Regions from separate parts of the Streptomyces capitiformicae genome, predicted to be linked through region 2. Evidence: riboswitches for the same ligand, from Rfam matches in the RefSeq annotation. Region 2 holds a riboswitch; the other holds the start of a gene.

Region 1 (6,322 bases), 1.8 Mb from region 2:
GAGCACCGCCGCGCCGTCCGCCGCCTCCTCCGCCAGCGCCTCGGCGAAGGAGTGGTTGTACGACTCGTACGCCGCCCACTGCGCGCGGAACTCGGCACCGAAGGACGGTTCCAGCGGGGTCTGGTACAGCATGTGGTGCACGAACCACAGCGTGGAGTTGGCGACGCCGTTGTACGCGTCGTGGTGCACGTCGGCGGGGATGTCCAGCATCCGTACGCCGGGCTCGCCGATGCCTCGCCGTACGGCCTCTCGGTCGCCGGCGCCGAGGGCCGAGCAGACCCATACCGCGCCGGCGTCCGGGTCGATCGCGGAAAGGCCCGACACGAGGCCGCCACCACCGCGCTTCGCTGTGATTTCGCCGGTTGCCACGTCCAGGGTGTACGAGACGGGGCCGCGGTTGGAGGCGACGAGGATCTGTGCACCTTGCGTTGATGCCATAGGGCTCAACCTAGCCAAGGGGTTCGGTGGGCAAACGTACGGGTTGGGCTGGATGCCGGTGCCCAGCGGGGTGAGGGGTGCCTGTGCGTTGGCGGGTGCGGGCAGGTGGGGCTTGTCGCGCCCCGCGGCGGAGCCGCATATCGATACAGCCCCGCGCCCCTGAAAAGCAGGGGCTGCGCCCCGTGCTTGTCGGCCCGCAGGGCCGTGTCTTTCAGGCGCGCCGGGGAACTGCGCGAGCAACCACAAACCACCCGCAGCCGTCACTTCACAGCTCGGCCCCCTTCATCACGCGGCCCTTCGTTTCATGTACTCCGCGATCTCCACCATCGGCGGCCTCTCCTCCATGTCCACCGAGTGCGTGCGGGGCTCGAAGCCCTGCTCGCCTCGTTCGAACTGGGTCAGCACCGGACGGATGAGGTGGCCGCGGGCCAGCCTCAGTTGGGCGGTGCGGTAAATGGCCGCGGACATACGGCCGAGGGCCTGGCCGTCCTGGTGGCGGTGTTTGCGGACGCCGACGTCGACCTGGGCGAGGGCGTCGAGGCCGACCAGGTGCAGGGCGTCGACGAGCATGCCCAACTCCACGCCGTAGCCGACGGGGAACGGGAGCTGTTCCAGCAGGGAGCGGCGGGCCGCGTACTCGCCGCCGAGTGGCTGGACGAAACCGGCGAGCTGCGGCCAGTGCATGTTCAGCAGGGGGCGCGCCATCAGTTCCGTCACCCGGCCGCCCTGGCCGGCGGCAGAGCCGAGGGGGCGGTCGTACATCGCCTTGACGAGGTCGACACCGGGGTCGGTGAGCAGGGGGCCGACGATCCCGGAGACGAAGTCGGACGAGAACTCCTTCAGGTCCGCGTCGACGAAGCAGACGATGTCGCCGGTCGTGACGAGCAGCGAGCGCCACAGGACCTCGCCCTTGCCGGGCACGGTCGGGATGCGCGGGAGTATCTCGTCGCGGTGGACGACCTTCGCCCCAGCCGCGGCGGCCACCTGGGACGTTCGATCGGTGGAACCGGAGTCGACGACCACGATCTCGTCGACGAGCGGGACCTGTTGCATGAGGTCGTGGCGGATGATCGCGACGATCTCGCCGACCGTCGCCTCCTCGTTGAGCGCGGGCAGGACGACACTGACCGTCTGGCCGGTGGCCCGTTTCGCGGCCATGATCTTGTGGAGCGGGCGGTCGGTCACGGACCAGGAGCGGGTGCTCAGCCAGCGCTCGACTTCGTTCAGCACAGTGCGCGGCTCCTCTGCGGTGTGAGCGGTGTGATGCGTCTCGCGGTTCGGACGGCTCCCTCAACTGTCGTGGCCTTCGGTTACAGTCTTGGACAACGCTGATGACCATCGCATGTCGAGGGTCGTTTGCGTATACAACCAAATACCGCTCATCCAGAGGGGCAGAGGGATACGGCCCGATGAAGCCCCGGCAACCCTCCAGCCGGTCTCGTAGCGATCACTGCCACAGGCGCGTGACGCACGTGGCGATTCGCACCGCGAGGCTCCCGGCTAGGGAAGGTGCCAAATCCGTCTCACGGCGAGATGCGTCGTGAGGAAGATGAGGAGAAAGGGCCTCGCCTCACATGGCTGTGCAGACTGTTGCAAGCTCCACGAACTCCACCGTCGACCTCGGTTCCGCCGCGGCCCTGAGCTGCCGCGAGTGCGGTCACCAAGTACCCCTCGGCCCGGTCTTCGCCTGCGAGGAGTGTTTCGGGCCGCTGGAGATCGCGTACGACTTCTCCGCGTACGACACGGAGGAGCTGCGCAAGAAGATCGAGTCCGGCCCGGCGAACATCTGGCGTTACGCCCCCCTGCTGCCCGTCCCGGCCGACGTGGCCGACAAGCCGAACATCAACCCCGGCTGGACCCAGCTCGTCAAGGCCGACAACCTCGCGCGTGAGCTCGGCGTCGACGCCGGCAAGCTGTTCGTCAAGGACGACTCCGGCAATCCGACGCACTCCTTCAAGGACCGCGTCGTCGCCCAGGCACTGGAGGCCGCCCGCGCCTTCGGCTTCACCACGCTCTCCTGCTCCTCCACCGGCAACCTCGCCGGTGCCGTCGGCGCCGCCGCCGCCCGCGCCGGCTTCCGCTCCTGCGTGTTCATCCCGCACGACTTGGAGCAGGGCAAGGTCGTCATGGCCGCGGTCTACGGCGGCGAGCTCGTCGGTATCCAGGGCAACTACGACGACGTGAACCGCTTCTGCTCCGAGCTGATCGGCGACCCGGCCGGCGAGGGCTGGGGCTTCGTCAACGTCAACCTGCGGCCGTACTACGCCGAGGGCTCCAAGACGCTGGCGTACGAGATCTGCGAGCAGCTCGGCTGGCGGCTGCCGGACCAGCTCGTCGTGCCCATCGCCTCCGGGTCGCAGCTCACGAAGATCGACAAGGGGCTCCAGGAGCTGATCAAGCTCGGGCTCGTCGAGGACAAGCCGTACAAGATCTTCGGTGCGCAGGCCGAGGGCTGCTCGCCGGTGTCCGTCGCGTTCAAGGCGGGCCACGACGTCGTACGGCCGCAGAAGCCGGACACGATCGCGAAGTCGCTCGCGATCGGCAACCCGGCGGATGGTCCTTACGTTCTCGATATCGCTCGGCGCACCGGTGGGGCGGTCGAGGACGTGACCGATGAGCAGATCGTGGACGCGATCAAGCTGCTCGCGCGGACGGAGGGGATCTTCGCGGAGACCGCGGGCGGGGTGACCGTCGGTGTGACCCGGAAGCTCATTGAGAGCGGGGTTCTTGATCCCTCTCTCACCACGGTCGTTCTCAACACGGGTGACGGGCTCAAGACGTTGGATGCGGTGGCCGGGACCGGGCTTACTGCGACGATTCGTCCCAACCTTGAGTCGTTCCGTGAGGCTGGTCTTGCGTAAGAGCTGCTAGTCGTTCGGCTGCGGGCAGGTGGGGGCTTGTCGCGCCCACGCGGCGGCAGCCGCGCATTCAATACCGCCCCGCGCCCCTTAGGTTCGCCGCACTCCCCGGAGGTCACAAGTCATGTCCGTCAATGTCCGCATCCCGACCATTCTTCGCACCTACACCGGTGGTCAGGCCGAGGTTCAGGCCGAAGGGGCCACCCTCGCCGAGGTCATCGCCGATCTGGAGAAGAACCACACCGGGATCGCTGCCCGGGTTCTGGACGACCAGGGCAAGTTGCGGCGGTTCGTGAATGTGTACGTGAATGACGATGATGTCCGGTTCGAGCAGGGGCTGGAGACGGCGACCCCGGATGGGGCCGGCGTCTCGATCATCCCGGCTGTCGCGGGTGGCTGACCTTCGTTCAGTACTCGCCGGTAGTAACCGTGGGTAACACTGGTTACTCGCTGTTCATCGAATTGCCCCCTCCGCGAGAGAAGCGGAGGGGGTAATTCTCTATGGTTGAGCGCGGTAGAGTTGGGGAACCCGGTTCGATCGCCGTAGTGATTTCATGCCGGGCGCATATCTGATCGCGCCGCACGCCCTATGTGAAGTAGCCAAAGTGTGCACGGCATTTGCGTGTTTCGTTCCTTTTATGGAGCCCGACTTGCCCTGAATTCGGGCGAATTGTTCGTACATTCCCGAACCCGCGTGTCCAGATTTCTCGTCCGATTGACCTGTTGCAGACGGCAGTTGGACAGATACATTCAGCCGCGGTCGACGCGTTCCGGCGCACACCCCCAACCGTTGGGGGGTGAGGTCTGACCCGGATCCGCGAAGTGCGGATCTGCGCAAGGGCCAGTAATAGGGGAGTTAGGCATGGCTCAGGGCACCGTCAAGTGGTTCAACGCGGAGAAGGGGTACGGCTTCATCGCGGTCGACGGTGGTGCGGATGTATTCGTCCACTACAGCGCGATCCAGATGGACGGTTACCGCACCCTGGAAGAGGGCCAGCGGGTCGAGTTCGAGATCTCGCAGGGTCAGAAGGGGCCGCAGGCGGACATGGTCCGACTGGCGGCCGCTGAAGTAACGCGCCGGGTTCAACGCAGCGACGTTCTTCGTTCTTCTTCGGAGGGCTCGCATCCCGTCAGGGGTGCGAGCCCTCTGGTGTGTGCGGACTCCGTGTCGGGGCGGGGGCGGGGGCGGGGGCGCGTGCGCGGTCGTGTGCGAGGTCGCGTCCGGGCGCGCGGGGGGCGCGTTCACCTGCGGATCACCGGCTGACTACCGAGAGCCGCTTGCACTCGCATGGGTCGAGTGCTAATCATTGGCGTTAGCACTCTGAAGGTGAGAGTGACAACGAGGACCGGGTCGGTGAGGCCCGCAGGCCGGGTGGGGCAAGGAACCACGAGGCAGGCAGGCCGTCCGTCGCGGGCGCCAGCACGGTCCGGAGCAATCCACCCCAGTCCGGGAGGACCACTTCACATGGCCAAGATCATCGCGTTCGACGAGGAGGCGCGGCGCGGCCTCGAGCGCGGCATGAACCAGCTCGCGGACGCCGTCAAGGTGACGCTCGGCCCCAAGGGCCGGAACGTCGTCCTCGAGAAGAAGTGGGGCGCCCCCACGATCACCAACGATGGTGTGTCCATCGCCAAGGAGATCGAGCTCGAGGACCCGTACGAGAAGATCGGCGCCGAGCTGGTCAAGGAAGTCGCCAAGAAGACGGACGACGTCGCCGGTGACGGTACGACCACGGCGACCGTTCTCGCCCAGGCCCTGGTCAAGGAGGGCCTGCGCAACGTAGCCGCCGGTGCCAACCCGATGGCCCTCAAGCGCGGTATCGAGAAGGCCGTCGAGGCCGTCTCCGGTGCGCTGCTCGACCAGGCCAAGGAGGTCGAGACCAAGGAGCAGATCGCCTCCACGGCCTCCATCTCCGCCGCCGACACCCAGATCGGCGAGCTCATCGCCGAGGCCATGGACAAGGTCGGCAAGGAAGGCGTCATCACCGTCGAGGAGTCGCAGACCTTCGGTCTGGAGCTTGAGCTCACCGAGGGCATGCGCTTCGACAAGGGCTACATCTCGGCGTACTTCGCGACCGACATGGAGCGCATGGAGGCGGTGCTCGAGGACCCCTACATCCTCATCGCCAACTCCAAGATCACGAACGTCAAGGACCTGCTCCCGCTCCTGGAGAAGGTCATGCAGTCGGGCAAGCCGCTGCTGATCATCGCCGAGGACGTCGAGGGCGAGGCCCTGTCGACCCTGGTCGTCAACAAGATCCGCGGCACCTTCAAGTCCGTCGCCGTCAAGGCCCCGGGCTTCGGTGACCGTCGCAAGGCGATGCTGAACGACATCGCCATCCTCACCGGCGGCGAGGTCATCTCCGAGGAGGTCGGTCTCAAGCTGGAGAACACCTCCCTGGACCTCCTGGGCCGCGCCCGCAAGGTCGTCATCACCAAGGACGAGACCACCGTCGTCGACGGTGCCGGCTCCTCCGAGCAGGTCGCGGGCCGCGTGAACCAGATCCGCGCCGAGATCGAGAACAGCGACTCGGACTACGACCGCGAGAAGCTCCAGGAGCGCCTGGCGAAGCTCGCGGGCGGCGTGGCCGTCATCAAGGCCGGTGCCGCGACCGAGGTCGAGCTCAAGGAGCGCAAGCACCGCATCGAGGACGCCGTTCGCAACGCGAAGGCGGCCGTCGAGGAGGGCATCGTCGCCGGTGGTGGCGTGGCCCTGCTCCAGGCCTCCCAGGTCTTCGAGAAGCTGGAGCTCGAGGGTGACGAGGCGACCGGCGCCCAGGCCGTGAAGCTCGCCCTTGAGGCCCCGCTGAAGCAGATCGCCGTCAACGCCGGCCTCGAGGGCGGCGTCGTGGTGGAGAAGGTCCGCAACCTCACCCCCGGCCACGGCCTGAACGCCGCGACCGGCGAGTACGTCGACCTGGTCAAGGAAGGCATCATCGACCCGGCGAAGGTCACGCGCTCCGCTCTGCAGAACGCCGCCTCCATCGCCGCGCTCTTCCTCACCACCGAGGCCGTCATCGCCGACA
Region 2 (6,322 bases):
CCAGCACCACTGTGTGATCGAGGCCGGCTTGGGGATGGAGCCGATGAGCGACCCGTACATTCCGGTCTTGCGCACGATCTGCCGCTCCGCGCCGCTCTCGGTCTTCCCGTACCAGACCTTCGTGGTGCGGTTCCACACCGAGCGCGCGAACCGCTTGGGGTCGCGCGGCTTCCACACGCCCTTGCCGCACCTGTGGCTGTCGGTCGCCTTCACCGACCACGCGCCCTGGCCCCGCTTGAAGTCCTTCTTGCCCCACAGGCACAGATGCCCCTGGACGCAGTCCCTCTTCGCGGACGCCGCCACCTCACCGGCTTCGGCCGCCCGCGCCTGAGTCCCGCCGCCCGACAGCACCGCGGCCGCCGCCATCGCCGAGGCGGCCGCGAACACCCCTATCCGATTCTTCCCGTTGGTCATCTGCTCTCCCCCTGGTGATCGGCCCACCGGACCGACCGATCACTCTAGCCACCCCCCTCTTCCCCGAACACATGTCCCCTGAGCCAATGTCCGCGGATCAGACAGCTCAGACAGCTCAGACAGCTCAGACAGCTCAGACAGCGGGTACGCAACGCCCGTCCACCGTGCGGTAGTCCCACTTGGCGCCCTGCCGCACCAACTCCTTGACGGCGCCCACGAACCGCTCCACGTGCTCGTCGGGCGTACCCGCCCCGAAGCTCACCCGGATCGCGTTGAGGGACTTCTCACCGGGCGCGGCCTCGGGGGCACCGCACTCGCCCTGGGCCTCCGGGGCGCTCCCGAGCAGCGTGCGGACCAGGGGATGGGCGCAGAAGAGACCGTCGCGTACGCCGATGCCGTACTCGGCGGAGAGGGCGGCGGCGAAGTGGGAGCTGTTCCAGCCGTCGACGACGAAGGAGATGACGCCGACACGCGGGGCGTCGTCCCCGAAGAGGGAGAGGACACGCACCTCCGGCACCTCGGCGAGACCGGCGCGCACGGTGTCGATCAGGTACTGCTCACGCGCGACCAGCGTGTCGAACCCGGCCTCGGTGAGGGCCTTGCAGGCGGAGGCGATGGAGTAGGCGCCGATGACGTTGGGCGAGCCGGCCTCGTGCCGAGCGGCGGTGACATGCCACTCGACGTCGACCCCGCCGTCGGCCCGCCGGGCCACCTTGCGGGAGGCGCCGCCACCGGCCAGGTACGGCTCGGCCTCGCTGAGCCAGTCCGCCCGCCCGGCGAGGACGCCCGACCCGAACGGCGCGTACAGCTTGTGCCCCGAGAACGCGACCCAGTCGACAGCCAACTCCCGTACCGATACGGGGTGATGGGGCGCCAGCTGAGCGGCGTCGAGCACGATCCGCGCCCCGTGCACGTGCGCGGCGGCGGCGAGCTCACGCACCGGCCAGATCTCGCCGGTGACGTTCGACGCACCGGTGACACAGACGAGGGCGGGGCCGTGCGGGTCACGGTCGACGAGCGCCCGCTCCAGCGTGGCCACGGCCTCGGCGGGCGTACGCGGCGCGTCGAGGTAGGTGACCCGCGCGTCGCGCCACGGCAGCAGCGAGGCGTGGTGCTCGGTCTCGAAGACGAAGACCTGGCAGTCGGCGGGCAAAGCGGCGGCGAGGAGGTTGAGCGAGTCGGTGGTCGACCGCGTGAACACGACCTGGTCGTCCTCCCGGCAGTCGAGGAACTCGGCGACCGTACGGCGGGCGTTCTCGAACAGGTCGGTGGACAGCTGCGACAGGTACCCGGCGCCCCGGTGCACGCTCCCGTAGTACGGGGCGTACGCCGCCACGTCGTCCCACACCCGCTGCAGCGCGGGGGCGCTGGCGGCGTAGTCGAGCGCGGCGTAGGTGACCTCGCCGCCGGTGACGAGCGGGACGGTGACATCCCGACCCAGAACGGGCAGCAGGGTGCAAACGGACTGGTCGGCGGCAAGGGTGGAGACAGACATGGCGGAACTCCCGTGAAGGCAGGCGGAATTCACCGGCGAGCGGACATGGCTCTGCGGCGGTGAGGGGAAAAGGGGTGTGCGGAGGCGGGGCTCTGCGGCCCTATCGCATTCGCTTGCTCACGGAAGGCTCCTCGACGACCGCGCTTGCCGAGGACCTCGCTGCCCACGGCCTGGTCTTCACCCGGGGCACCCCGCCACGGACGGAGGGTTGCCGGACAGCCGGCCGGGGCCTTGTGGCTGTCACTCATGACCTGACGAAGAACGTACGTGACGTGATCGCCGCGGCGCAACTCCTGTCCGGATACCGGAACAAGGGCGCCTCATAGCTCGGGAAGTTGGCGTGGTTTGGCGGGTGCGGGTGGGTGGGGGCTTGTCGCGCAGTTCCCCGCGCCCCTGAAAAGCAGGGGCTGCGCCCCGTGCTTTTCGTCTTTTAGGGGCGCGGGGAACTGCGCGAGCAACCCACCACCCACCCGCACCCGAAAAGGCACCCGGGGGGGTCGAAGGGGCGCAGCCCCTGGGGATGGGACGGGTAGGGGCGGCGGGGGCGCTACCGGTTGGTGGCCGCGACCCACCGTTCGAGGACCGTCCGCGCCGCCCCCGAGTCGATCGACTCGGCGGCCCGCTCCATGCCACCCCGCAGCTGCTCCGCCAGCGTCCCTGCCCCCGGCTCCAGCGCCACCAGCGCCGCCGCCGAGTTCAACAGCACCGCATCCCGCACCGGCCCGGTCTCCCCACCCAGCAACCGCCGCGCGACATCCGCGTTGTAGGACGCGTCGGCCCCGCGCAACGCCTCGACCGGCACCAGATCCAGCCCCACATCCCGCGGATCGAAGGACTCCTCCGTCACCTTGCCGTCCCGTACGACCCACACCCGGGACGTGGCCGTCGTGGTCAGCTCGTCGAGACCGTCGTCGCCCCGGAAGACGAGCGACGAGTTGCCGCGCTCGGCGAAGACACCGGCCATGATCGGCGCCATACGGGGGTCTGCCACACCGACCGCCTGGGCCTTGACCATCGCGGGGTTGGCCAGCGGCCCCAGCGCGTTGAACACGGTCCGGATGCCCAACTGCCCGCGCGCCGCGGCCACATGCCGCAGCGCCGGGTGGAACTTCACCGCGAAGCAGAAGGTGATCCCGGCCTCCTCGGCGACCTCCGCCACCCGCTTCGGCGTCAGCTCCAGATTGACACCGAGCTTCTCCAGCACATCGGACGCACCGGACGCCGACGAAGCGGCCCGGTTGCCGTGTTTGACGACCTTCGCCCCCGTACCGGCGACGACGATCGACGACATCGTGGAGATGTTGACCGTCTTGGCGCCGTCCCCGCCCGTACCGACGATGTCGACGGTCTTACCCGACACCTCGATGACGTTGGCGTGCTCGTACAGCGCCCGCACCAGCCCGGTGATCTCCTCGACGGTCTCGCCCTTGGCCCGCAGCGCCACCACGAACCCGGCGATCTGCGCGTCCGTCGCCTCGCCGCGCATGATCTGGTCCATCGCCCAGAACGTCGCGCCGGCGTCCTGGTCGCGCCCGGACAGCAGCGCGTTCAGCACCTCGGGCCAGGAACGGCCCGCCGCGGTGTCGCCTCCAGCGGGGGTCACAGCGCTCATAAGGCCGCTCCTGAGTGTCGTAGATCACAGACATGGATCAGAACAGTGTGAACCCCACCCTATCCAGCTCCACGCACGGCGAAGGGCCCCCGTCCGAAGATCGGACGGGGGCCCTTCGACCGTGGTGTGGCGAAGCGAGCCGGCGATCAGGCCGGCAGGCGATCAGTGGTGGCCGTGGCCGCTCGTGATCTCCTTGTACTCCTCGACGGTGGGCTTGGCGATCTGGCTGTCCTCGCCGTAGTAGCCCCTGTTGAGCTTGACCCGGAGCTTCTCGCGGCGCGTGATCTTGCGGGCGACACCGTTCTCGTCGACCGCGGGACCGATCTCGGCCGGCGCGTACTGCTCGTGCGCGGTGAGCGTGTGCAGCTGCTCCTGGCTGAGCGGCTCGTGGACCTCGATGAACTCACCGTGCGGCAGGCGCTTGATGATGCCGGTCTCGCGACCGTGCAGGATCTTGTCCCTGTCCCGGCGCTGCAGGCCGAGGCAGATCCGCTTGGTGATGATGAACGCGAGGACCGGGGCCACGAAGAACGCGATCCGGACGAACCAGGTGATGGCGTTGATCGACAGGTGGAAGTGGGTCGCCCAGAGGTCGTTTCCACCACCGATCAGCAGAACCATGTACCAGGTGATCCACGCGACACCGAAGGCCGTACGGGTCGGGGCGTTGCGCGGGCGGTCCAGGATGTGGTGCTCGCGCTTGTCGCCGGTGACCCAGGACTCGATGAACGGGTAGACCGCGATCGCGACCAGGACCAGCGGGAAGATCACCAGCGGGATGAACACACCCAGGACGAGCGTGTGACCCCAGAAGTTGATCTCCCAGCCCGGCATGACACGGATCAGACCCTCGGAGAAGCCCATGTACCAGTCGGGCTGGGCGCCGGTCGACACCTGGTCCGGACGGTAGGGACCCATGGTCCAGATCGGGTTGATCGTGGCGATCGCCGAGATGATCGCGATGACACCGAAGACCAGGAAGAAGAAGCCTCCGGCCTTCGCCATGTACACGGGAAGCAGCGGCATACCGACGACGTTGTTGTTCGTCTTGCCGGGGCCCGCGAACTGCGTGTGCTTGTGGTAGAAGACCAGGATCAGGTGCGCCACCATCAGACCGAGCATGATGCCCGGCAGCAGCAGGACGTGGACCGAGTAGAAGCGGGCCACGAAGTCGCCGCCCGGGAACTCGCCGCCGAAGAGGAAGAACGACAGGTACGTGCCGACGATCGGCACGGACAGGACCGCGCCCTCCATGAAGCGGACACCGGTGCCGGAGAGCAGGTCGTCCGGGAGCGAGTAACCGGTGAAGCCGGTGAACATGCCGAGGACGAACAGCAGGAAGCCGAACAGCCAGTTGATCTCACGCGGCTTGCGGAACGCGCCGGTGAAGAACACGCGCATCATGTGCACGAACATGCCGGCGAGGAAGACCAACGCGGCCCAGTGGTGGATCTGCCGGATCAGCAGACCACCGCGCACATCGAAGGAGATGTGCATGGTCGAGTTGAACGCCTCGGACATCAGCTGTCCCTGGAGCGGGACGTAGGAGCCGTGGTACTCCACCTCGTTCATCGACGGGTGGAAGAACAGCGTCAGGTACACACCCGTGAGGATGATGATGATGAAGCTGTACATGCAGATCTCGCCCAGCATGAACGACCAGTGGTCGGGGAAGATCTTGCGCATGTTGGCCTTGGCCAGGGAGTAGATCCCGAGCCGGCCGTCGGCCCAGTCGGCGACTCGCTCGCCGGCCGGTGCCTTGCCGCGCTTGTCGCGCGCCTCGGTGGTGGTCGTAGTGCTCATCCGCGCTCCCAGAAGGCAGGACCGACGGGCTCTTCGAAGTCGCTGACCGCTTCGAGGTAGCCGTCTTCACCGACGGTGATCCTCAGCTGCGGAAGAGCGTGACCCGCAGGGCCGAAGATGACCCGCCCGCCGTCGGCGAGGTCGAAGGTGGACTGGTGGCAGGGGCAGAGGGCGTGGTGCGTCTGCTGCTCGTACAGGGAGATCGGGCAACCCACGTGGGTGCAGATCTTCGAGTACGCCACGATGCCTTCGTGCGACCACTCCAGCTCGCGCTTGTCCTTGATGTCGCCCGGCTGGAGCCGGATGATCATCAGGGCGTCCTTGGCGATGTTCTTCTGGAAGTCGTGGTCGTGCTCGTTCAGGCCGTCCGGCATGGCGAAGGTCAGCGACCCGACCGCGACGTCCGAGGGACGCAGCGGCTCCATGGTGTTCATGTTGACGAGCTTCTTGCCCTTGGCCCAGGTGGTGTGCCGCAGCGAGGTGCCGGGCAGCGGACCGAGGTCGCGCAGCAGGACCACACCGGCGAGCGGGACCATGGCCAGCGCGCCGAGCATCGTGTGGCGAATCAGCTTGCGACGGCCGATCACCGACTCGGCGGCGCCCTGCTTGAAGTCCGCGTGGACCTGCGCGCGGACCTCGGGCGAGGCCTCGATCGGGTGCCGCTCGTCGGCGATCTCCACGTCGGACATCAGGGTGCGGGCCCAGTGGACCGCGCCCGCGCCGATGCAGAACAGGGCCAGACCGAGGGTCATGCCCAGCGCGAAGTTCAGCGCGCTGATGTGACCGATCGGCCAGACGTAGATCGCCTTGTCGACGGGGATCGCCACGTACGCGGCGATGAACGCGATCGTGGACAGCATCGACACCGTGAACAGCAGGGCGACCGTGCGCTCGGACCGCTTGGCGGCTCGCTCGTCGATGTCCTGGATCCGGTGCTCGTGGGGCGGGAGGCCAGGGTCCGCGAAGGGGTTCTTCTCGTCCGCGACCTTCACCGCGCC

Evidence for each region. A riboswitch is a leader RNA that binds a small molecule or an ion and turns the genes downstream of it on or off. The one in region 2 is predicted to bind S-adenosylmethionine.
Region 1: another riboswitch for S-adenosylmethionine. It lies ahead of thrC (threonine synthase); the one in region 2 lies ahead of CES90_RS02775 (aminotransferase class V-fold PLP-dependent enzyme).

The regions. Positions count from the first base shown of each region.
Region 1 is NZ_CP022161.1:2,419,352-2,425,673, reverse strand. Features, by position in the region: gene CES90_RS10660 (alpha,alpha-trehalose-phosphate synthase (UDP-forming)) at 1-438, opposite strand, end outside; gene CES90_RS10655 (glucosyl-3-phosphoglycerate synthase) at 724-1,668, opposite strand; SAM riboswitch class I at 1,815-1,994, shown strand; gene thrC (threonine synthase) at 2,013-3,299, shown strand; gene CES90_RS10645 (MoaD/ThiS family protein) at 3,421-3,696, shown strand; partial or broken gene CES90_RS10640 (cold-shock protein) at 4,159-4,359, shown strand; gene groL (chaperonin GroEL) at 4,762-6,322, shown strand, end outside.
Region 2 is NZ_CP022161.1:638,769-645,090, forward strand. Features, by position in the region: gene CES90_RS02765 (glycerate kinase family protein) at 1-17, shown strand, start outside; gene CES90_RS02770 (peptidase inhibitor family I36 protein) at 1-414, opposite strand, end outside; gene CES90_RS02775 (aminotransferase class V-fold PLP-dependent enzyme) at 548-1,909, opposite strand; SAM riboswitch class IV at 2,045-2,161, opposite strand; gene trpD (anthranilate phosphoribosyltransferase) at 2,457-3,521, opposite strand; gene qcrB (cytochrome bc1 complex cytochrome b subunit) at 3,684-5,324, opposite strand; gene qcrA (cytochrome bc1 complex Rieske iron-sulfur subunit) at 5,321-6,322, opposite strand, start outside.